DNA from 2 places in the Streptomyces sp. NPDC012769 genome. Region 2 is predicted to be linked to the other one. Evidence: riboswitches for the same ligand, from Rfam matches in the RefSeq annotation. Region 2 holds a riboswitch; the other holds the start of a gene.

Region 1 (11,137 bases), on a different contig from region 2:
TGAAGAGCGAGGGTGCTCTTTCCGCAGTCCATCGTTCCGGAGAAGAACACCAGCTCGGGCATGGGAGGTCGATGACCTTTCACGATCGGGGGAGGGACGGGGGCGGGAGGAGCGGGGCGCGTCAGGAACGGACTTGGAGGAGCGGTACGAGCTGCTCCGCCGCGGTCATGGACCCGTGCATGCCCGCCATCGCGGACTCGTTCGGCTCGTTGACGGAGGCCGTGATGGCGAGGTCTCCGTCGGCGGCGGCCACCACGTCGCCGATCCGTCCGTACACCCGCTCGTCGACCCGGTCGCCGAACCAGCCGAGCTCGATGGCCTCGTCACGGCCCGCCACCCAGAAGCGGTCGCCGAGGACCTCGCGCCAGCAGGTCAGGACGTCCGCCTGGGCGCCGGGGACGGCGTAGACGTGCCGGGCGCGGCCCTCGCCGCCGAGGAGCGCGACACCGGCGCGCAGCTCCCAGTCCTCGTCGAAGTCGATCCGGTGGTCCTCGTCGAAGGGGATGTCGACCATGCCGTGGTCGGCGGTGACGTACAGCGCCGCGCGGGGCGGGAGCTGTTCGGCGAGCCGCTGGACGAGCCGGTCGACGAACATCAGCTGGCCGCGCCAGGCGTCGGACCCGATGCCGAAGCGGTGTCCGGCGCCGTCGAGCTCGCTGTAGTACGTGTAGACCAGGGAGCGGTCGCCGGCGGCGAGCTGCTCGGCGGAGAGGTCCATGCGCTCCTCGCCGGAGAGCCGTCCGTGGAACGTTCCGCCGCTCAGCGCGATCTTGGTGAGCGGGGTGTCCCGGAAGACCGGCGAGGAGACCTGGGCGGTGTGGATCCCGGCCTCGTCGGCGAGCCGGAAGACGGTGGGGTACGGCTGCCAGACCTGCGGCGAGGTCCACGGCTTCCAGCGGAGCTGGTTCATCAGCTCGCCGGTGTCCGGGTTCCGCACGGTGTAGCCGGGCAGGCCGTGGGTGCCGGGGAAGAGCCCGGTGCCGACCGAGGCGAGGGAGCTCGCGGTGGTGGCCGGGAAGCCGGCGGTGAGGGGGCGGCCGGTGCCGCCGCGGGAGGTGGCGAGCAGCGAGGTCAGATAGGGCGCCTCGTCCGGGTGGGCCTTGATCTGCTCCCAGCCGAGCCCGTCGATGAGGAAGACGCAGTTGCGGTCGGCGGGCTCGAGCTCCGTGATCCGCGCCTCGCAGCCGGGCACGCCCTGGCCGGCGACGAGGGTGGGGAGGAGGTCGGCGAGGGAGCCGGAGCCGTACTCGGGGACCGGCGCGGTGGCGGGGTCGAGCGGGACCGGGTCGTCGGGCCAGCCCTGGGTCAGGGCCACGGGCTGGACCATCAGCGGGTGGCCGTGGTCGACGCGGTGGCCTCGGAGAGCGCCTGGGCGAAGGCGAGGGTCTGCCGGACGGTGTCCGGGCCGTCGCCGGCGTCGCTGACCCGGAGGCTGAGGTCGTCGGCGGTGGAGCTGCCGGTGTAGCCGTGGTCGGCGTCGCAGTTGGGGTCGCCGCAGGCGGCCGGCTCCAGGTCGATGCGGGAGACGGCGCCCCAGCCGATGGTGAGGACGACCTCGCGGGGCAGGGTGCCCGGGGTGTACGACTCGGGGTTGGCGACGACGCGGCTGACCACGATCGAGGAGATCCGGTCGAGCTTCACGGACTCGGTGGAGGTCGTCGCGTACGGCGTCGGGGAGCTGCTGTCGGCGGCCTGCTCGTCGGTGTGGCTGACGATGAAGCGGTTGGCCGTCAGGACCAGGACGGTGACGTGGCGACGGACCTCGTTCGCGTCGAAGGTGGTCTCCTGGTGGACCACGTACGACGCGACGGCCTCGCCGCCGACGGCGGACTCCACCGCCTCGGCCACGAGGGCCGGGTAGTAGCCGCTGCGCTCGATCGCCGCGCGCAGCCCCTGGGTCGTCGTACCGGTCTTCGCCATGGACTCCATCCTACGGGGCGACGGGGGCCCCTCCGGCCCTCCGCCGCTGCTCGGCGACTCGCTCACGGCACCCTCCTTCCCCCGCTCGGCCGGTCGCGAGGCTAGTAGCTCGGGAGCCGGCGCGGCCCCAGGTCGGTGCGGGGCGGGGGCGGGGCGAGGCGGACGGTGGCGCCGAGGACGGAGAGGCCGCGGGGGGCGACGACGACGGGTTCGAGGGAGATGGCGACGACCTCGGGGTGGTCGTCGACGAGCCGGGAGACCCTCAGCAGCAGTTCTTCGAGGGCGGGTGTGTCGACGGGGGCGGAGCCGCGCCAGCCGAAGAGGAGGGGGGCGGTGCGGATGGAGCGGACGAGGTCGGCGGCGTCCCGGTCGGTGGCGGGGACCAGTCGGTGGGACATGTCGCCGAGGAGCTCGGAGGCGGCTCCGGCGAGGCCGAAGGAGAGCACGGCGCCGACGGCGGGGTCGATGGCGGCGCGGACGACCGTGTCGACACCGCGGGGGACCATGGCCTGGACGACCGGCTGGAGCTCCTCCGGCTTTCCGAGGGTCTCGGTGAGCTCGGCGTAGGCCGTGCGCAGCTGTTCCTCGGTGGCGAGGTCGAGGCGTACGCCGCCGAGGTCGGGGCGATGGCGCAGGTGGGGGGCCGTGGTCTTGAGGGCGACGGGGAAGCCGAGGCGGGCGGCGGCCCGTACGGCGTCGTCGGGGGTGGGCGCGGGTAGCGTGGGCAGGACCTCGATCCCGTACCGCCCGAGGAGTGCGAGGGTGTCCTCGGTGCCGAGGGTGACGCCGCGCGCGTCGACGGCGGGCTCGCCGAGGATCCGCTCGATGAGGGCGGCGGCCCCGGTCTCGTCGATGTGCTCGAACTCCGGGACCCGGCCGGGGTCGGCGGCGGTCTGGCGGCGCCACTGGGCGTAGCGGACGGCCTCGGCGAGGGCGCGGACGGCCCGCTCGGCGGCGGGGTAGGCGGGGATGGGACCGCGGGCGGGTGGCTGCCCGGCGGCTTCCTCCGATGCGGCGGCCGCCGGCTCGGTGGCGGGGGCCGGGGCGGGGGCGACCGGGGTCGCGGGGCCCGCGGGGCGGGTGCGGGTGGCCGCGGACAGGGCCTCGGCGAGGGCGCCCATCTCGACGTGGACGACGACGACCGGCTTGGCGGGGCCGGGGGCGGCGGCGACCGCGGAGCGGAGGGCCGCGGCGAGGACCTCTCCGTCGCCGGACTCGGTGGCGCCGTTCTCGCCGACCCAGGGGATGGCGGTGACGACCACGGCGTCGCAGGCGTCGTCGGCGAGGGCGGCCGTGAGCGCGGCGCGGAAGTCGGCGGGGCCGGCTCCGGTGGTGAGGTCGAGGGGGCGCAGCGGGCGCAGGCCCTCGGTGAGGCAGGCGTCGTAGGTGAGCAGGCCGAGGGACTCTGAGTTGCCGAGGATGGCGACGCGGGGGCCCGCCGGCAGGGGCTGGTCGGCGAGGAGCAGACCCGCGTCGACGAGCTCGGTGACGGTGTCGACGCGGATGACTCCGGCCTGCCGCAGCAGGACGGAGACGGTGGCGTGCGGGATGCGGGTGACCGGGACGCGGTGGCCGGGCGGGGCGCTGCCGCTGTGCCGGGCGCCCTTGACCACCACGACGGGCTTGACGGCGGCCGTGCGGCGGGCGAGCCGGGTGAACTTGCGGGGGTTGCCGATCGACTCCAGGTAGAGGAGGACGACGTCGGTGGCGGGGTCGTCGTACCAGTGCTGGAGGAGGTCGTTTCCGGAGACGTCGGCGCGGTTGCCGGCCGAGAGGAAGGAGGAGAGACCGGCGCCGCGCCGGTGCAGGCCGGCGAGGAGCGCGATGCCGATGGCGCCGGACTGGGTGAAGAGCCCGATCCGCCCGGCGACCGGCATCTGGGGGGCGAGCGAGGCGTTCAGCCGGACGGACTCGGCCGTATTGATGATCCCGAAGGCGTTGGGCCCGATGATCCGCATGCCGTACGAGCGGGCCTGGCGGACCAGGGCGCGCTGGCGCTCGCGGCCCTCGGCGCCGCTCTCCGCGTATCCGGCGGAGAGCACGACGAGGCCGCGCACGCCGTGCTCGCCGCAGTCGGCGACGGCTTCGGGGACGCGCTCGGCGGGGACGGCGACGACGGCGAGGTCGACGGGCTCGCCGATGTCGGCGACGGAGCGGAAGGCGGGGACGCCCTCCAGTTCGTGCGGCCCCTCCCCCAGTGCGGCGTTCACCGCGTGGACGCGGCCGGTGTAGCCGGAGTCGAGGAGGTTGCGCAGCACGGTCCGGCCGACGCCGCCGGGGGCCCGGCCGGCGCCGATCACGGCGACGGAGCCGGGGGCGAGGAGGCGTTGCACGGAGCGGGCCTCGGCGCGCTGTTCGCGGGCGCGCTGGACGGCGAGGGAGCGGTCGGTGGGCTCCAGATCGAGGTGGAGGCGGACGGCGCCGTCCTCGAAGCTGCGCTTCTGGGTGTAGCCGGCGTCCGTGAAGACCTTGATCATCTTGTTGTTGGCGGGCAGCACCTCGGCGGCGAACCGGCGGATCCCGCGCTCCCGGGCGACGGCCGCGATGTGTTCGAGCAGGGCGGAGGCGACACCCCGCCCCTGGTGGGCGTCCTGGACGAGGAAGGCGACCTCGGCCTCGTCGGCGGGTGCGGAGGCGGGGCGCCCCTGGTCGTTGATGCGGTCGTAGCGCACGGTGGCGATGAACTCACCGCCCACGGTCGCGGCGAGTCCCACCCGGTCGACGAAGTCGTGATGGGTGAAGCGGTGGACGTCCTTGGCGGAGAGGCGCGGGTAGGGCGCGAAGAAGCGGTAGTACTTCGACTCGTCCGAGACCTGCTCGTAGAAGCTGACCAGTCGCTCGGCGTCGTCGACGGTGATGGGCCTGATGCGCGCGGTGCCGCCGTCGCGGAGCACCACGTCCGCTTCCCAGTGGTCGGGATACGCGTGCTCCGGCTGTGGCGACTGTTCCGACGCGCTCTGCATGGGGCAAGACTACGGCCGGGGTCCGACAGTGGCACCGGTCGTGACCGTGGCAGCGGTCGCGCCGCAGGTGCGCTCCGGGCAAGGTGGGGAAGGCCGAAGGGCCGCCCCCGCCGGGGCCGAAGGTCGGTACGAGCATGTCGTCACCCGTGAGAGACTGGTCTAGACAACCGCTGAAAGTTGAAGGGCAACCACCATGGCTGAGCGCCGCGTCAACGTCGGCTGGGCCGAGGGCCTGCACGCCCGCCCCGCCTCCATCTTCGTCCGTGCCGCCACGGCCGCCGGCGTCCCCGTGACGATCGCCAAGGCCGACGGCAACCCGGTCAACGCCGCCTCCATGCTCGCGGTGCTCGGCCTGGGTGCCCAGGGCGGCGAGGAGATCGTGCTCGCTTCGGACGCCGACGGCGCCGAGGCCGCGCTCGACCGCCTGGCGAAGCTGGTCGCCGAGGGTCTCGAGGAGCTCCCCGAGACCGTCTGACCCGTCTCCTCCCCGACGACGGATCGACAAGAAGCCGTAGCCGCCGGAATTCCGGTGGGTACGGCTTCTTTTTTCGAGGAATTCAGGACTGCCGGAATTCGGGCAGCCCGAAGGACGCCCCGGAATTCCCACCTCTTTGTATACGGTGCCCGTGTTAATTCGGCCGGCCCACGATGTTGACGACATGTTGCGAAACCCTCACACGCGCCCGCTCCGGTCGTTTCAGCCGGTGCAGCGGCAGCGTGTGCTCCACGTGCAGCGCGGTCAGGGCCCGGGCCCGCTCGGCGTCCCCGCGCGCCACGGCGTCGACGATCGCCCCGTGCTCGGCCCACGCCTCCACGGGCCGGTCGGCCGGCTCGACCGCGTACATCCAGGCGATCTTGTGCCGCAGCTGGGTGAGCAGCGCCGTGAGCGGCGGGCTCCCGGAGGCCTGCGCCAGGGTCTCGTGGAACCAGCCGCCCAGCGAGGCCAGATCCTCGCCCCGGCCGCGCCTGGCCCGCTCCTGCCCCAGCCTGACCAGGCCGCGCAACACCTTGAGGTGGGCGTCGGTGCGCCGCTGCGCGGCGCGGGCGGCACCGAGCGGTTCGAGCAGCGACCGCATCTCCAGCAGATCGGCCGCCTCCTGCTCGGTGGGCTCGGCGACATGGGCGCCGGCGTGGCGGCGGGTGACCACGAAGCCTTCGGACTCCAGGGTGCGCAGGGCCTCGCGGACCGGGACGCGGGAGACGCCGTAGCGGCGGGCGAGCTGTTCCTCCGTCAGCCGGGCACCGCGCTCGAACACCCCGGAGACGATGTCGTCCCGGATCGCCGTGCATACCGAGTGCGCGGGAATGCGCATGTCCGACCTCCCCTTTGATCCGCGCGAAACCCCATCGAGCGGCGCTTGTTCCGGCGACTCTATTGCAGGACGCCGGAATTTCCGATGCCGCCCCGGAATTCGGGGACGAAAAAGGCCCCGGCTCTCAGGAGCCGGGGCCTTTTCGGTCGTGTGAGCGGGTCCGTCGGATCAGACGTCGACGCCGCGGGCGCGGAGGTAGGAGATCGGGTTGATGTCCGAGCCGTACTCGGCGCTGGTGCGCGCCTCGAAGTGGAGGTGCGGGCCGGTGGAGTTGCCGGACGAGCCCGAGATGCCGATCTGCTCGCCGGGGGTGACCTTCTGGCCGACGTAGACGCTGATCGCGGAGAGGTGGCCGTACTGGGTGTACGTGCCGTCGTGCATCCGGATGACGATGTTGTTGCCGTACGCGCCGCCCCAGCCGGCCTCGACGACGGTGCCGGTGCCGACGGAGACGACCTTGCTGCCGTAGGAGGCGTGGAAGTCGATGCCGGAGTGGCTGCCGGAGGACCAGAGCGAGCCGCCGGTCTTGTAACCGGTGGACACGTACGTGCCGGCGACGGGGAGCTGGAAGGAGTTCAGGCGCTTGCGCTCGGCCTCACGGGCCGCGCGCTCCTTGGCGGCGCGGATCTCCTTGGCGCGGGCCTCGGCCTTGCGCTTCGCCTCGGCGGCGGCCTTGGCGCGGGCGGCGGCCTCGTAGGCCTCCTTCTCCTGCGCGGCGGCCTGGGCGTCGACCCGCTCGGAGAGGGACTCCTCGGTGATCACCTGAGTGAGGCCGGTGTCCTCGGGAGAGGGCTCCTCCGTGTCGGCGGCGAGCGCCGGGGAGGCGAGGGTGCCGATGACGCCGGTGGTGGCGAGGGTCGCCACGCCGACGAGGCCGGCGTTGCGGCGCGCCATTCGGCTCGGACCACGATGCTTCCCGGTGGCACGGGTGAACGCCATGTAGTGGCTGATCCTTTCCTTCCCTCTCGCCTACCGGGTTAGCTGACGGGTTCGGAGCAGGAAGGTCTCCTACGGGCCCCTCCGCGCGGAGCGAAGGCGTCCGATTCACCCCAGGGACTGCGTGCGGGTCCCCGGCTCCCCAGGCTCGCGCCTTGCGGGGACTCGGCGATGACTGTCCGTTGCCGCGGATGCGGCGTGGTGCAACGGCCGGACAGCCGGGTCGACGCTAGGCCGATCTTCGGGCAATCGCCAAACAGACGCGCTCGTTTGTAAGACATGCCACAGGGCATTCAGGCATGATCGACGACAATACGGACATACGAGAGGACCCCGACGAAGCAGGTCGTCGGGGTCCTCCGCCGTCCGTGACGGCAACTCAATCAGCCGGTGACGACGGTCACTTCACCGATGCCGAGTGCCCGCACCGGCTCCGCGATCTTCGACGCGTCGCCGACGAGCACGGTCACGAGCCGGTCCACCGGGAAGGCGTTGACCACGGCCGCGGTCGCCTCCACCGTGCCCGTCTCGGCAAGCCGCGCGTACAACTGCGCCTGGTAGTCGTCCGGGAGGTGCTGCTCGACCTGGTCGGCGAGCGTTCCCGCGACGGAGGCGGCCGTCTCGTACTTGAGCGGGGCGACGCCCACCAGGTTCTGCACCGCCACGTCCCGCTCGGCGTCGGTCAGCCCCTCGGCGGCCAGCGTGCGCAGCACCTTCCACAGGTCCTCGAGCGCCGGGCCGGTGTTCGGGGTGTCGACCGAGCCGCTGATGGCGAGCATCGAGGCGCCGTTGCCCTTGCCGTCGGAGCGCAGCACCTGGCCGAAGGCCCGCACGCCGTAGGTGTATCCCTTCTCCTCGCGCAGGACGCGGTCCAGGCGGGAGGTGAGGGTGCCGCCGAGGCAGTACGTGCCGAGCACCTGCGCCGGCCAGACCCGGTCGTGGCGGTCGGCGCCGACGCGGCCGATGAGCAGCTGCGTCTGGACGGCGCCGGGGCGGTCCACGACGACGACCCGGCCGGTGTCGTCGGCCGTGATGGGCGGCATGGGGCGGGGCTCGGCCGGAGCGCCCGTCCAGGCGCCGAGGGACTCGTCCAGCACCTTGTCCAGGTCGACACCGGTGAGGTCGCCGACGACCACGGCGGTGGCCGCGGCCGGCCGGACGTGGGCGTCGAAGAAGGCGCGGACGGCGGCCGCGTCGATCGCGCCGACGGTCTCCTCGGTGCCCTGGCGCGGCCGGGACATCCGGGCGGCGGCCGGGAACAGCTCCTTGGAGAGCTGCTTGGCGGCCCGGCGGGCCGGGTTGGCCGTCTCGTGCGGGATCTCGTCGAGCCGGTTGCGCACCAGGCGCTCGATCTCGGTCTCGGCGAAGGCGGGGGCGATCAGGGCCTCGGAGAGCAGGCCGAGCGCCTTGGGCAGCCGGGAGACCGGCACCTCCAGGGAGACCCGCACGCCGGGGTGGTCGGCGTGGGCGTCGAGGGTGGCGCCGCAGCGCTCCAGCTCAGCGGCGAACTCCTCGGCGCTGTGCTGGTCGGTGCCCTCGGAGAGGGCGCGCGCCATGATGGTGGCGACGCCGTCCAGGCCCTCGGGCTCGGCGTCCAGCGGGGCGTCGAGGAAGATCTCGACGGCCACCACCTGCTGGCCGGGACGGTGGCAGCGCAGCACGGTCAGGCCGTTGTCGAGCGCGCCGCGCTCCGGGGCGGGGAACGCCCAGGGCTTGGCCTCGCCCGGCTGGGGCTGCGGGTGGAAGGTCATGCTCGTCAAAGACGCGGCAGCGTCGGTCACTGGTCCGCTCCCTCTTCCTCGTCGCTGTCGCTCTGTTCGCCGGCCACCGGCTCGTAGACCAGGACGGCGCGGTTGTCCGGACGCAGTCGGGCCTGGGCGACCTCGCGCACCTCCTCGGCGGTGACGTCGAGGACCCGGTTCACGGCCGTCAGGGCGAGCTGCGGGTCACCGAACAGCACCGCGTACCGGCACAGTTCGTCGGCGCGGCCGGCGACCGTGCCCAGCCGGTCCAGCCACTCGCGCTCCAACTGGGCCTGGGCGCGCTCCATCTCCTCGGGCGTCGGGCCCTCGGTCGCGAAGCGGGCGAGCTCCTCGTCGACGGCCGACTCGATCCGCGGCACCTCGACGCCGCCGGAGGTCTTGACGTCCAGCCAGCCGAGCGAGGGCGCGCCGGCAAGGCGCAGCAGGCCGAAGCCGGCGGCGACGGCCGTGCGGTCGCGGCGGACCAGGCGGTTGTGGAGACGGGAGGACTCGCCGCCTCCCAGGATGGTCAGGGCCAGGTCGGCGGCGTCGCACGCGCGCGTGCCGTCGTGCGGCAGCCGGTAGGCGGCCATCAGCGCACGGGCCGGGACCTCCTCCTCGACGACCTCGCGCAGCTGCTCGCCGATGACGTCGGGCAGCGAGCCGTCGCGCGGCTCGGGCTTGCCGTCGTGGCCGGGGATGGAGCCGAAGTACTTCTCCACCCAGGCGAGGGTCTGCTGCGGGTCGATGTCGCCGACGACCGAGAGCACCGCGTTGTTCGGCGCGTAATAGGTGCGGAAGAAGTTCCGGGCGTCTTCCAGGGTGGCGGCGTCCAGGTCGGCCATCGAGCCGATGGGGGTGTGGTGGTACGGGTGGCCCGCCGGGTACGCGAGGGCGGTCAGCCGCTCGAAGGCGGTGCCGTACGGCACGTTGTCGTAGCGCTGGCGGCGCTCGTTCTTGACGACGTCCCGCTGGTTCTCCATGGACTCGTCGTCCAGGGCCGCGAGCAGCGAGCCCATGCGGTCGGCCTCCAGCCAGAGCGCCAGCTCCAGCTGGTGGGCGGGCATGGTCTCGAAGTAGTTGGTGCGCTCGAAGCTCGTCGTGCCGTTGAGCGAGCCCCCCGCGCCCTGCACCAGCTCGAAGTGACCGTTTCCGTGGACCTGCTTCGAGCCCTGGAACATCAGGTGCTCGAAGAGGTGGGCGAGGCCGGTGCGGCCCTTCACCTCGTGACGCGAGCCGACGTCGTACCAGAGGCAGACCGCGGCGACCGGGGTCAGGTGGTCCTCGGAGAGCACCACGCGCAGGCCGTTGGCCAGCCGGTGCTCGGTCGCTGTCAGGCCGCCGGAGCCGGCCTCGGCCGTGGCCGTGTGACCCATGGGCATGTACGTCCCTTCGATCGCGATGTGAAAAAGTCCTGCCACTGTATGCAAGCGCGCCGACACCTGGCGAAGTTCCCGGCCGTCACGGATGTCCCTCTTCCGGGTCGCGGTCGGCGTTGTCGGTGGCACGGTCCACAATGGTCCGCGTCAGATCAACCATGTTGGTGAAGGAGCCGCAGCCGCGATGGCCCGCCGCAGCACGAAGACACCGCCGCCGGACGACGCGTTCGAGGAGCGAATCCTCGACATCGACGTCGTTGACGAGATGCAGGGCTCCTTCCTCGAGTACGCGTACTCGGTGATCTACTCCCGCGCGCTGCCCGACGCCCGCGACGGCATGAAGCCCGTGCAGCGGCGCATCGTCTTCCAGATGAACGAGATGGGCCTGCGGCCCGACCGCGGCTTCGTGAAGTGCGCCCGGGTCGTCGGCGAGGTCATGGGCAAGCTGCACCCGCACGGCGACGCGTCGATCTACGACGCGATGGTCCGCATGGCACAGCCCTTCTCCATGCGCGTGCCGCTCGTCGACGGCCACGGCAACTTCGGCTCGCTCGGCAACGACGACCCGCCGGCCGCCATGCGGTACACGGAATCGCGGATGGCCCCGGCCGCACTGCTCATGACGGAGTCCATCGACGAGGACACCGTCGACTTCGCGCCGAACTACGACGGCCAGGAGCGGGAACCGGTCGCGCTCCCCGCCGCGTATCCGAACCTGCTGGTCAACGGCGCGTCGGGAATCGCGGTCGGCATGGCGACCAACATGCCCCCGCACAACCTGGGCGAGGTCGTCGCGGCGGCCCGCCACCTGATCCGCCACCCGAACGCGGACCTGGAGGCGCTGATGCGCTTCGTGCCGGGTCCCGACCTGCCCACCGGTGGCC
Region 2 (11,137 bases):
GGGGCCCTTCGGGTGCCCGCCGCCCCGGTCCGTCCTCCGGTGCCGGCTCCGGTCCGTCCTCCGGTCCGGGCTCCGGCTCTTCCTCCGGCTCGGCCTCCGGGCCGTCCGCCGGTACGTCCTCGGGCCCCCCGGGTGCGGCCCGCGGCGCGTCCGCCCGGCCGCCGTACGGCCCGTACCGTGGCGCACGGCGTTTTCTGCGCGCGCTCCCTCCGCTGGTCATCATGGGCGGGGTCGTCTTCGACGCGTCGACCCCGGCCCAGTACACGGCGGCGCCGATGTTCTCGGCCGCGCCGCTGATCGCGGCCCCCTTCTTCTCCACGCTCACGACGCTGCTCACGGGCATCGCCGCCGTCCTCGCGAGCGTCGGTCTGCACGTCTACAACGGGACGGTGGCGCAGATCCCCACGCTGACGGAGACGCTGACGGTCGCCACGGTGTCGGCGCTGGCGGTGCTGATCAGCCGGGTGGTGCGGCGGAGCGGGGAGCGGCTGGCCTCGGCGCGGGTGATCGCGGAGACGGCGCAGAAGGCGGTGCTGCCCACGCCGGCCGAGCGGATCGGGGGGCTGCAGATCGCCGCCCGTTACGAGGCGGCGCAGGCGGACGCGTTCATCGGCGGCGACCTGTTCGCGGTGCAGGACACCCCGCACGGGGTGCGGCTGGTGGTCGGCGACGTGCGGGGGAAGGGCCTCGGCGCGGTCGAGGCGGTGGCCGTGGTGATCGGCGCCTTCCGCGAGGCGGCCGAGCAGGAGGCGACGCTGGAGGGGGTGGCGGCGCGGCTCGAGCGGGCGCTGGCCCGGGAGGGCACGCGGCGCGACGGGCTCGACGCGTTCGAGGGGTTCACCACCGCGGTGCTCGCGGAGATCCCGGGCGGCGATCGGGTGGTGCGGGTGGTCAACCGTGGCCATCCGGAGCCGCTGCTGCTGCGGGCGGACGGCGGTGTGGAGGTGCTGCGGCCGAGCGAGGCCGCGCTGCCGCTGGGGATGGGGGACCTGGCGGTGTGGCCGGACCGGGCCGAGGAGTCGCCGTACCCGCCGGGTGCGACGCTGCTGTTCTACACGGACGGTCTGTCGGAGGCGCGGGACGCGGAGGGGGTCTTCTACGACCCGCGGGAGCGGCTCTCGGGGCGGATCTTCCCGGGGCCCGAGGAGTTGCTGGACGCGTTGGTGGCGGACGTGCGGCGGCACTCGGGCGGGGGCACCACGGACGACATGGCGCTGCTCGCGGTGAGCCGTCCGGCGGCGGGGCAGCCGGAGCGGCGGCGGACCATGCCGGTGGTGCCGCCGGGCGGCGGACCCCGGGTGTGACGGGGCGTAGTGGCAGGGTGTCACTCCGATAACAATTGACGTAACGTCAGTTTGAGCGTTTGGTCCTGACACCCTTCTGAAGGGGGATCAACTCGGGCGTTTCCCTACCAATTCAGCTAATGATCAAGGGGAACGGCTTGGAATCGGGAGGTCACGTCTATTAACGTTCGATAACGCAGCGCGGTCGTCCCAGCCGTCGCAAGAGACGGCACCGTGCGCACGCGCCGAATCCCGTAAGGGAACCGGGGAACCACCACTTGGGGTGAATCGGGCCCCACCGCACCCATGCGGCACCGCCCGTAGGAGACCTTCCTGCTCCGAACCCGTCAGCTAACCCGGTAGGCGAGAAGGAAGGAAAGGAGAGCGCCTCCGTGGCCTCCAACACCCCTGCTCCGCAATCCCCCTTCGACTACTTCGACGCCTCCGGGGCGACGGGCGCCGCGGGCGCGGACGGGGAGGAGTGGAACCCCACCGAGGACTCCCTGCGGGACCGGGGCCGTTCCGGCGGACGCCACCGCGTCGTCAAGCAGCGGTCCAACTTCGCCCGCTCCTCCACCGTGCTGGGTGTCGGCGTCATCGCCGCGGTCGGCGCCGGCGGGCTGGCCACCGCGCAGGAGAGGCCGCCGGTCTCCATAGCGCTGCCGGACGTCGACCTGCCCGACGCCTCCGACTTGCCCGGCGTCGGCGCACTGATCGGCGCGGACGACAAGGGCTCCGAGGGCTCGGAGGGCTCCGACACGGTCGCGGCCGGGAACAACACCCAGCCGCTCACCGCGCTCACCTTCACCACCGCCGACGACGCCTCCGGCGCCGGGGCCTCCGCGACCGGCACGCGGACCGACGCCGGCGAGGCGCTGCGCGCCCGCATCCTCCAGCAGGCCGAGCAGCAGCAGGCCGCCGCGGACGCCGCCGAGAAGGCGGCCGCGGAGAAGGCCGCGGCCGAGAAGGCGGCGGCCGAGGCCGAGGCCAAGGCGGAGGCGGCGGAGCAGGCGGCCGCCGAGGCGAAGAAGAAGGCGGAGGAGGAGGCGGCGGCGAAGGCCGAGGCCGAGCGCCTGGCCAGGCTCGCGGCCTCCTACGCGATGCCCACCTCCTCGTACACGCTCACCTCGACCTACGGCGAGTCCGGCTCGATGTGGTCCTCCGGCTACCACACCGGCCTGGACTTCGCCGCCCCCACCGGCACCCCGGTCAAGGCCGTCCACGGCGGCACCGTGAAGTCGGCGGGCTGGTCCGGCTCGTACGGCTACCGGATCGTCCTGGAGCTCGCGGACGGCACGGAGATCTGGTACGCGCACCTGTCGTCGATGACGGTGAGCGCGGGCCAGTCGGTCGGCACCGGAGAGACCATCGGCCGCGTCGGCGCCACCGGCAACGTCACCGGCCCCCACCTCCACCTGGAGGTCCACACCCCGTCCGGCGACGGCATCGACCCGGCGGCCTGGCTCCGCTCCAAGGGCCTGACCGTCTGAGTCCGGCCGGAAACGGAATACGCCCGGCGGCGCGGGGGGTTGACCGACTCATGACCTCTCTTCGCCAGCTGGGCACTTCAGACCTGCACGTCTTCCCGCTCGCCCTCGGAGGCAACGTCTTCGGCTGGAGCGCCGACGAGGCGCAGTCCTTCGCCGTCCTCGACGCCTATGCCGCCGCCGGCGGCAACTTCGTCGACACCGCCGACGTCTACTCCGCCTGGGCCGAGGGGAACGAGGGCGGCGAGTCGGAGACCGTCATCGGCCGCTGGACGGCCTCCCGCGGCAACCGCTCCGACGTCCTCGTCGCCACCAAGGTCGGCGCCCACCCGCAGTACAAGGGCCTGAGCGCCACGACCATCAAGGCCGCCGCCGAGGAGTCGCTGCGCCGCCTCGGCACCGACTACATCGACCTCTACTACACGCACTTCGACGACGAGTCCGTGCCCGTCGAGGAGATCGTCACCGCCCTCGACCAGTTGGTGAAGGACGGCAAGGTCCGCGCCGTCGCCGCCTCCAACATCTCCCCCGAGCGGCTGCGCGCCTCCCTCGACTTCGCCGCGGCCGAGGGCCTCACCCGCTATGTGGCCCTCCAGCCGCAGTACAACCTGGTCTCGCGTGACACCTACGAGGGCGCGCTGATGGAGACCGCCGAGCAGGCCGGGCTCGCCGCCGTGCCGTACTTCGGACTGGCCTCCGGCTTCCTCACCGGCAAGTACCGGCCGGGCGGCACCGTCAGCAGCGTCCGCGCCGGCAGTGCGGCCAAGCACCTGGAGAGCGAGCGCGGTCCGAAGGTCCTCGCCGCCCTCGACGCGGTCGCCGAGGCCCATGACGCCGAGGTCGCCAGCGTCGCCCTGGCCTGGCTGGCCTCCCGCCCGACCGTCGTCGCCCCGATCGCCTCGGCCCGCACCGTCGAGCAGCTCCCGGCGCTCGTCGCCTCCGCCGACCTGCGGCTGACGGACGCGGAGCTCGCCACCCTGACGGAGGCGTCGCAGGTCCGCTGACCCGACCGCCCGAGCCCGCGGCCGGCCGCGCGGCGGGCCCGCCGGTGGGGGGCCGTCAGCTCCGGTACGGGTTGTAGCCGCCGTAGTCCAGATACTGCGGCGGCACCCACACCCGGCCGGTCACCCGGGCCGCGTGGGTCAGCGCGGGGGAGGCGATCCGGCGGCGCTGCCACAGGTGGTGCAGCAGCTCCTGCTCGCGGGCCGTGAAGTCCGGCGCCGCCTGGCCGCGACGGGCCCGGTGGCGCAGGAACGCCAGGGTCGTCGCGAACGCCTCGTACTCACCGACGGCCTGCGCGCCCGGCTTGCCGAAGCTGCGGGCGGCGAAGCCCCGGGCCAGGGCCCGGGCCCGCATCGAGGACAGCGCCAGCGGTTCGTCATGGGCGAGCCAGCCGGCCGTCGCGTACGCCGGGAGCTCCCCGGATATCGTGCGCAGCTCCTTCTGCCGGCTCCATATCGCGAGCCAGGTCAGCAGCGCGAACACCGGCACCATGAACATCCCGTAGACCAGGACGAAGGCCAGCGGGTGGAAGGTCGCCGAGCCGTTCCACAGGGCGTGCATGCCCATGGCGAGGAGCAGACCGCCCAGCGGCAGCAGCACCAGCCGGGTGCGGCGGGCCCGGGCGGTGACCGGGAGCAGGGCGGCGAAGCCGAAGCCGAGGCCGGTGAGCGACGTGAACAGCGGGTGCGCGAACGGGGACATGATGATCCGGACGAAGAACGTCCCCACCGTCACCGAGCCGAGCCCGGCGGCGCCGAACTCCTGGTCCTCGCCGAAGGCGTTGCCCAGATAGAGGATGTTCTCGGTGAAGGCGAAGCCGGTGGCGGTGAAGCCCGCGTAGACCAAACCGTCGACCGGGCCGGTGAAGTCCCGGCGGCGGAAGAGGAAGAGCAGCAGCACGGCGGCGCCCTTGGCGATCTCCTCCACGACGGGGGCGACGGCGGTCGCCCCCAGCGTGTCGGCCGAGCCGGGGTCGGCGGTGGCGCTGCTGATCCACTCCACGGCGAAGGAGTTGGCGAGGATCGCGACCAGGGTGGAGGCGAACGCGCCCCAGGCGAGCGCGAAGAGGAGATTCTTCCAGGGAGCCGGCTCGACCCGGTCCAGCCAGCGGAACGCGGCCATGAGCAGCGGCACCGGCAGCACCGCGAGGCCGAGGCCGACGAGGAAGCCCTCGGTGCCGGTCTGCTCCCGCACCAGCGCGAGGATCGCCAGCGCGCACAGCGCGAGCACGGCGATCAGCGCGACGGCCCGCAGCACCCGGCTGCGCCAGAACGCCTTGCGCGGCTTGTAACGCCACTTGGCACGCTCCGGGACGGCCGCGAAGTCCGGCTGGTCGCTCTCGAGCTCGGGCACGGGAGCGGGCGCGGGCACGGCCGGTTGGGCGTGCGAGTGGGCGGGGACGGGCTCGGCGGCAGGACCGGCGATGGGGTTCGACGACACACGACGACCCTAACGAGCGCCACCGACAGCGGCGAGGGAGTTCCCGCCTCCTGTGGAAAACCCGGTCGGGGCGCCTGAGGCTGCCCGTGGCTGTCTGTGGAAAACCTGTCTACCGGCGGCGGAAGAGCAGGTCGTGGACGACGTGCCCCTTGTCGAGCCCCTGCCCCTCGAAGCGGGTCAGCGGCCGGTACCCGGGCCGCGGGGCGTAGCCGCCGTCGCCCTGGGTGTTCTCGAAGTCGGGGTGCGCGGTGAGCACTTCCAGCATCTGCTCCGCGTACGGCTCCCAGTCCGTGGCGCAGTGCAGCAGCCCGCCGCGCTTGAGCCGGGGCGCGAGCAGGGTGAGGAAGTCCGGCTGGATGAGCCGGCGCTTGTGGTGGCGCTTCTTGGGCCAGGGGTCCGGGAAGTAGACCCGGCAGCCGGCGAGGGACTCCGGCGGGAGCATCTCGCGCAGCAGGATGATCGCGTCACCGTTGGCGACCCGGACGTTGGTCAGGCCGTTGCGGTCCGCGAGGCCGAGCAGGTTGCCCTGGCCGGGGGTGTGCACGTCCACGGCGAGGATGCCGGTGCCGGGGTCGGCGGCCGCCATCTGCGCGGTGGCCTCGCCCATCCCGAAGCCGATCTCCAGGACGACCGGCAGCCCCCCGAACATCTCGTCCAGGTCGAGCACCCGGCTGCCGTCGATGTCGAGTCCCCAGTCGGGCCAGCGCTTCAGCATGGCCTCGGCCTGTCCCGCGGTGACGCGGCTGCGGCGGGGCTGGAAGCTGCGGATCCGCCGCTCGAAGTGCGACCCCGCCGGATCGGGCGAGGGCCCCTCCCCGGGTGCGAACATGCGGCTGCCGCGACGCGCGACGGGCTGCTCGGCGGGGGCGGGGCGCGGGGGGTTCACAGGCTGCTCAGACACAATGCCCCGATTCTACGGGGCCCGGCCGAGCCCCGCCGGGCCCGCCGCCCGGGGCGCCCCCGGGGCCGGACCCGCCGTCCCCTACAGCAGCGCCAGTGCCCGGCCCGCGACCTCGCGGCCGATCGGCAGGGAGGCCGTCGCGGCCGGCGAGGGCGCGTTGAGGACATGGACCGTGCGTGCCGACTCGCGGATCAGGAAGTCGTCCACCAGCGTGCCGTCCTTCAGCACCGCCTGCGCCCGCACCCCTGGGGTCGCCCGTCGCAGGTCGCGCTCCTCGACGAGCGGCAGCATGCGCCGTACGGCCTCGGTGAAGGCGCGCTTGGAGAGCGAGCGGTGCAGCTCGCCCGCCCCGTAGCGCCAGTGCGCGCGGGCTATCGCCCAGCTGCCGGGCCAGGCGAGGGTGCCCGCGAGCTCGCGCGGGCGGACGACCGACCAGCCGTAGCCCTCCCGGGCGAGCGCCGGGACCGCGTTCGGTCCGACGTGGACACCGCCGTCGATGCCGCGGGTCAGATGGACGCCGAGGAAGGGGAACGCCGGATCGGGCACCGGATAGACCAGGCCCCGCACCAGCGAAGGGTCCGCCAGTTCGTAGTACTCACCCCGGAAGGGGACGATCCGCATCTGCGGGTCGTCGCCCGCGAGCCGCGCCACCCGGTCGCAGTGCAGTCCGGCGCAGTTCACCAGGACCCGTCCCCGCACCACGCGGCCCGCCGCCGTGCGCACCGCCACGCCCCAGGGCCGCCGGTCGATGACGGTGACCTCCGAGCCGTACAGGATGCGGGCGCCCGATGCCTCGGCCAGCTTGGCCGCCACCGCCCCGTAGTCGACGATGCCCGTCGTGCCCACGTGGATCGCGGCCAGGCCCCGCACCCGCGGCTCGTACTCGCTGATCTGCGCCGGGCCGAGCTCGCGCACCGGGATCCCGTTCTCCCGGCCGCGCTGCACGAGCGCGTGCAGCCGGGGCAGCTCCTCGCGCCCGGTGGCGACGATCAGCTTGCCCGTGACCTCGTGGGGGATCCCGTACTCCGCGCAGAACTTGACCATCTCGGCCGCGCCCTCGACCGCGAAGCGGGCCTTGAGCGAGCCCGGCCGGTAGTAGATCCCGCTGTGGATCACGCCGCTGTTCCGCCCGGTCTGGTGGCGCGCCGGCGCGTGCTCCTTCTCCAGGACCGTGACGCGGGTGCCCGGCGCGGCGCGCGTGATCGCGTACGCCGTCGACAGGCCGACGATCCCGCCGCCGATCACGAGCACGTCACAGTCATAGCGGTCCGAATCGGACACCAGCGCCACCTCCCACCCCTGATAGTGCACTGGCCCACTGACAACCCGGCTAAACCGCCCGCAGCGTGGGACACGTGTCACGTCACGCGGGCGCCACGAGGAGCGGGCGGGCCCGCTCCCGCAGCTCCATGACCCGCGGCTCGTCCCCGTACGGTTCGAGCCGGTGCAGCAGGTCGCGGACGTACTCGGTGGTGCGGGCCGACGAGATCCGCCCGGCCACCTCCACCGCGCGCGTGCCGGCGGCGCAGGCCGCGTCCAGATTGCCCGACTCCAGCTCGGCCACCGCCGAGACCACCAGTCGGAGCCCGTGCGAGCGCACGTACTCCTCGGTGGGCCGGGACAGCGCCTGCTCGGTGAAGCGGCGCACCTGGCGGGGCGCCTTCAGGTCGCGGTAGCACTCGGCGGCGTCGGCGCAGAAGCGGTCGTACGAGTAGAAGCCGAGCCAGGACGGGTCGGCGTCGCCGTCGCGGGAGCGCTCCAGCCAGCCCTCGGCGGCCTTGAGCGCGGCGGCGGCCGCCGCCCCGTCGCTCGCCTTGGCGTGCGCCCGGGCCTCGACGAGCCGGAAGAAGGACATGGTGCGGGCGGTCGCCAGGCCCCGGTTGCGTTCGAGGGCGGCCTGGGCGAGGTCGACGCCCTCGTCGGCGAAGCCCCGGTAGGTCGCCTGGAGGGACATGGAGGCGAGGACGTAGCCGCCGAGCGGCACGTCGGCGGCCGCGCGGGCGAGCCGCAGCGCCTGGATGTAGTAGCGCTGGGCGGCCTCCTGCTGACCGGTGTCGAAGGCCATCCAGCCGGCCAGCCGGGTCAGCTCGGCCGTCGCGCCGAACAGGGCGCGGCCGACCTCGTCCGAGTAGGAGCCGAGCAGCAGCGGCGCGGCGTCGACCCGTAAGCACTCGGGAACCATGGAGGAGCGCCAGTCGCCGCCGCCGTACTTGGAGTCCCAGCGGCGGGCGTCCTCGGCGGCCTCGCGGAGCTTGGCGACATCGCTGTGCCCCACGCGCACGTGCTCGGCGTTCTCGCCCGCGGCGAGCGCGCCGAGCCCGCCCACCCCACCGGTCCCGCCGACGGCGCTGTCCGCACCCCCGGCACCCGGGGCGGCCGCGCCGGGGGCGGGCCCCGCCGCCGGACGCGGGGCCCGGCGCTCGACCGACGGGTCGGCGGGGGTGATCAGCCAGCGGGAGGCGGGCGTCGCGTAGGCGCTCACGGAGAAGGAGCCGGCGAGCGACTGCCATATGCCGCCGCCGCCCCGCCGACCGGCGAGATCCAGCCGGTACAGCTCGGTGGCCGAGCGGACCGCCTCACCGACGTCGCGGGGAAAGGCCAGACCCACCTCGGGGGCGGGGTCGGCGTCGGCGAGACCGATCTCGTGCAGCGGCACGGGCCGGCCGAGCTTCTGGCCGATGGCAGCGGCGATCAGGTGCGGGGCGGCACCCTGCGGCACCATGCCCTTGGACACCCATCGGGCCACCGACGTCTTGTCGTAGCGAAGCGTCAGGCCCCGCTGCGCACCGAGGTCGTTGACGCGCCGGGCGAGCCCGGCATTGCTGATTCCCGCGAGGGCGAGAACCGTGCCGAGCTTTTCGTTCGGCCCGCGTTGCTCCCTGGACATGACGCCACCCCTCGACACGACACCCAGACGGCCGCCACGACGCCGGGCATAGGCGTGCGGCATTCGTAAGCACAGCGTAGTTCGCCGGATCCCGACCGTTAAGGGGCGGTGTTCCGTATGGCGAGATTGTTGTGGGATGGGATGAGCGCCGGATCCGCGGCCGTCCGCCGTGCTCCGTGCGTGTGGCCGTGCGCCCGCCCATGCGCTCTCGCCGGGGCCGTGGGGGAGCGCTTCCATGAGTGCTGCGTGGGTCGGCCCGCTTGGCCGAGGACCGATGTCCCGGACAGGTGGGCTGGGGGACACCGTCGCCCCATTCCCCGCGGGCGGCGGACGGCTCCGGGAGGCGAACGCCTCCCGGACTGTCGGAGATCCGCCCCCAGTGCCCGGAAATCCGCCCCACCGCCGCTGGTCCGTCCCACCCGCACCGCCGATCCGGCCGTGCGCCTTCACCGCCGCCCGGCGAGGAAACCCCCGGCCGTCGAGGGGTTGAGAATGGCCGAAAGCTGACGGCGCTCAACTGGCCCATGCCAGGGGCGCATTCACCCTCGGCGCGATGCCCCTCGTGATACCTCCCGTGCGCCGTTGTCATGGCAGCATGTCTCCACTCGACCTTTGTGGAGGCGGCGATGCGGTGGCTGGTGGGCTGGAGCAGTGTCGCCGCGCGCTTCGGCACCCACGGCGTGCCCCAGGGGGCGCCGTTCGGCTCGGCCGGCGCCGTCGGCGACCCGGCCGAGGGGCGCACGGTGCACCCGGTGGGCGCGCAGCTCATCTGGGGTGACCCCGATCCGCTGTGGGCGGTCGGCGACTGGCGCCCCGACGAGGTGCGCCTGGTCGCCGTCGACGAGCACACCCGTCTCGCCGTCCTCGGCTGCTGCGCCGCGAGCGACGACGAACTGCGGCGCGGCCTGCTGACCGCGCGCGGGGGCGCACTGCGACACCTGACCGCGTGGGCCGGCAGCTACACCGCCGTCGTCAGGGCGGGCCGCCGCATCACCGTCACCGGCGACCTCGCCGGCGCCCGGCCGGTCTTCCACACCCCGTGGGCGGGCGGTACGGCCTACGGCACCGCCGCCCTGCCGCTCGCCGACCTCACCGAGGCGCAGCTCGACATCGGACACCTCGCCGCGCTGCTCGCCTGCCCCGAGACCCCCGAGGCGCTGCGCGACTCCACGCCGTACGAAGGGGTGCGCCGGGTGCCGCCCGGGCACGCGCTGATCCTGCGCGAGGGCTCCCGCGAGATCACCGGCTACGAAACCGTCGCCTCGCTCGCCGTCGCCGCGCCCGAGGCCGACCCCCGGCAGGCCGTGGAAGCGGTGCGGGACGCGCTGGTCGAGGCCGTACGGGCCCGGCTCACCGCGCCCCGGCACGCCCCCGAGATGCCCCTGCCCGACCCGGGGCCGGTGCCCGGCATGGGGCCCGCCGACCGGCGCGCGGCGCGCGGGACCGGCCCCGCGCCCGGGGTCGGCGCCGACCTGTCCGGCGGCAGCGCCTCCGGCACCCTCGCCCTGCTCGCCGCCGGTCTTCCCGGCGTCCCCGGCACGATCCTGGGCCACGGCACCGGGGCGGGGGAGCGGCTGCTTGCCGTCACCTTCAACGACCTGGCCGCGCCCGGCCGGCCGGACGAGCTCGAACGCGCCCGGGAGATCGCCGCCAACCCGCGGCTGCACCACGTGGTCGTCGCGGGCGGCGAGGAGGCGCTGCCGTACGCGGAGCTCGAAGGGCCCCTCACGGACGAGCCGGGCCCTTCTCTGGTGTCGGCGGAACGGCACCGCAGGCGGCTCGCGGGCGGCAGCGCCGACCACTTCACCGGCTTCGGCGCCCGCCAGGTCCTCGACGCGCATCCGGCGCGCCTCGCCGACCTCCTGATGGACCGGCGCCGCCGCTCCCTGGTGCGTCCGGTCACCGCGCTCGCCAAGGCGACCGGCACCTCGGCGGGGGCGCTGCTGGTGCCGCTGACGGTCTACCGGGCGGCCCGGCGGCTCGCCCGTACGCCGTACCGCACCGGGCTCGAGGCCGCCGCCGCCCGGGTCCTGGAGGCCAACCGCACGCCCACCGGGGCCTACGGGCCGCTGGAGGCCTCCCTCTCCGCGCTCGCCTGGTCGCGGCCGGGGCCGGCGGCGCGCTGGCTGACGGGGGA

The links. A riboswitch is a leader RNA that binds a small molecule or an ion and turns the genes downstream of it on or off. The one in region 2 is predicted to bind cyclic di-AMP.
Region 1: it holds a riboswitch for cyclic di-AMP, as region 2 does, so the genes downstream of both, ACFY7C_RS08400 (M23 family metallopeptidase) here and ACFY7C_RS25195 (M23 family metallopeptidase) in region 2, are expected to answer to the same signal.

What each region holds. Positions count from the first base shown of each region.
Region 1 is NZ_JBIBCP010000001.1:1,881,231-1,892,367, forward strand. It holds gene ACFY7C_RS08370 (thymidine kinase) at 1-62, opposite strand, end outside; gene ACFY7C_RS08375 (alkaline phosphatase family protein) at 122-1,327, opposite strand; gene ACFY7C_RS08380 (DUF5998 family protein) at 1,327-1,920, opposite strand; gene ACFY7C_RS08385 (GNAT family N-acetyltransferase) at 2,022-4,883, opposite strand; gene ACFY7C_RS08390 (HPr family phosphocarrier protein) at 5,077-5,358, shown strand; gene ACFY7C_RS08395 (GntR family transcriptional regulator) at 5,513-6,196, opposite strand; gene ACFY7C_RS08400 (M23 family metallopeptidase) at 6,365-7,135, opposite strand; cyclic di-AMP (ydaO/yuaA leader) riboswitch at 7,148-7,313, opposite strand; gene ACFY7C_RS08405 (M16 family metallopeptidase) at 7,516-8,883, opposite strand; gene ACFY7C_RS08410 (M16 family metallopeptidase) at 8,910-10,256, opposite strand; gene ACFY7C_RS08415 (DNA topoisomerase (ATP-hydrolyzing) subunit A) at 10,438-11,137, shown strand, end outside.
Region 2 is NZ_JBIBCP010000005.1:13,180-24,316, reverse strand. It holds gene ACFY7C_RS25200 (PP2C family protein-serine/threonine phosphatase) at 222-1,304, shown strand; cyclic di-AMP (ydaO/yuaA leader) riboswitch at 1,517-1,664, shown strand; gene ACFY7C_RS25195 (M23 family metallopeptidase) at 1,676-2,773, shown strand; gene ACFY7C_RS25190 (aldo/keto reductase) at 2,824-3,774, shown strand; gene ACFY7C_RS25185 (PrsW family intramembrane metalloprotease) at 3,830-5,143, opposite strand; gene trmB (tRNA (guanosine(46)-N7)-methyltransferase TrmB) at 5,322-6,041, opposite strand; gene lhgO (L-2-hydroxyglutarate oxidase) at 6,195-7,394, opposite strand; gene ACFY7C_RS25170 (MFS transporter) at 7,477-9,000, opposite strand; gene ACFY7C_RS25165 (asparagine synthase-related protein) at 9,627-11,137, shown strand, end outside.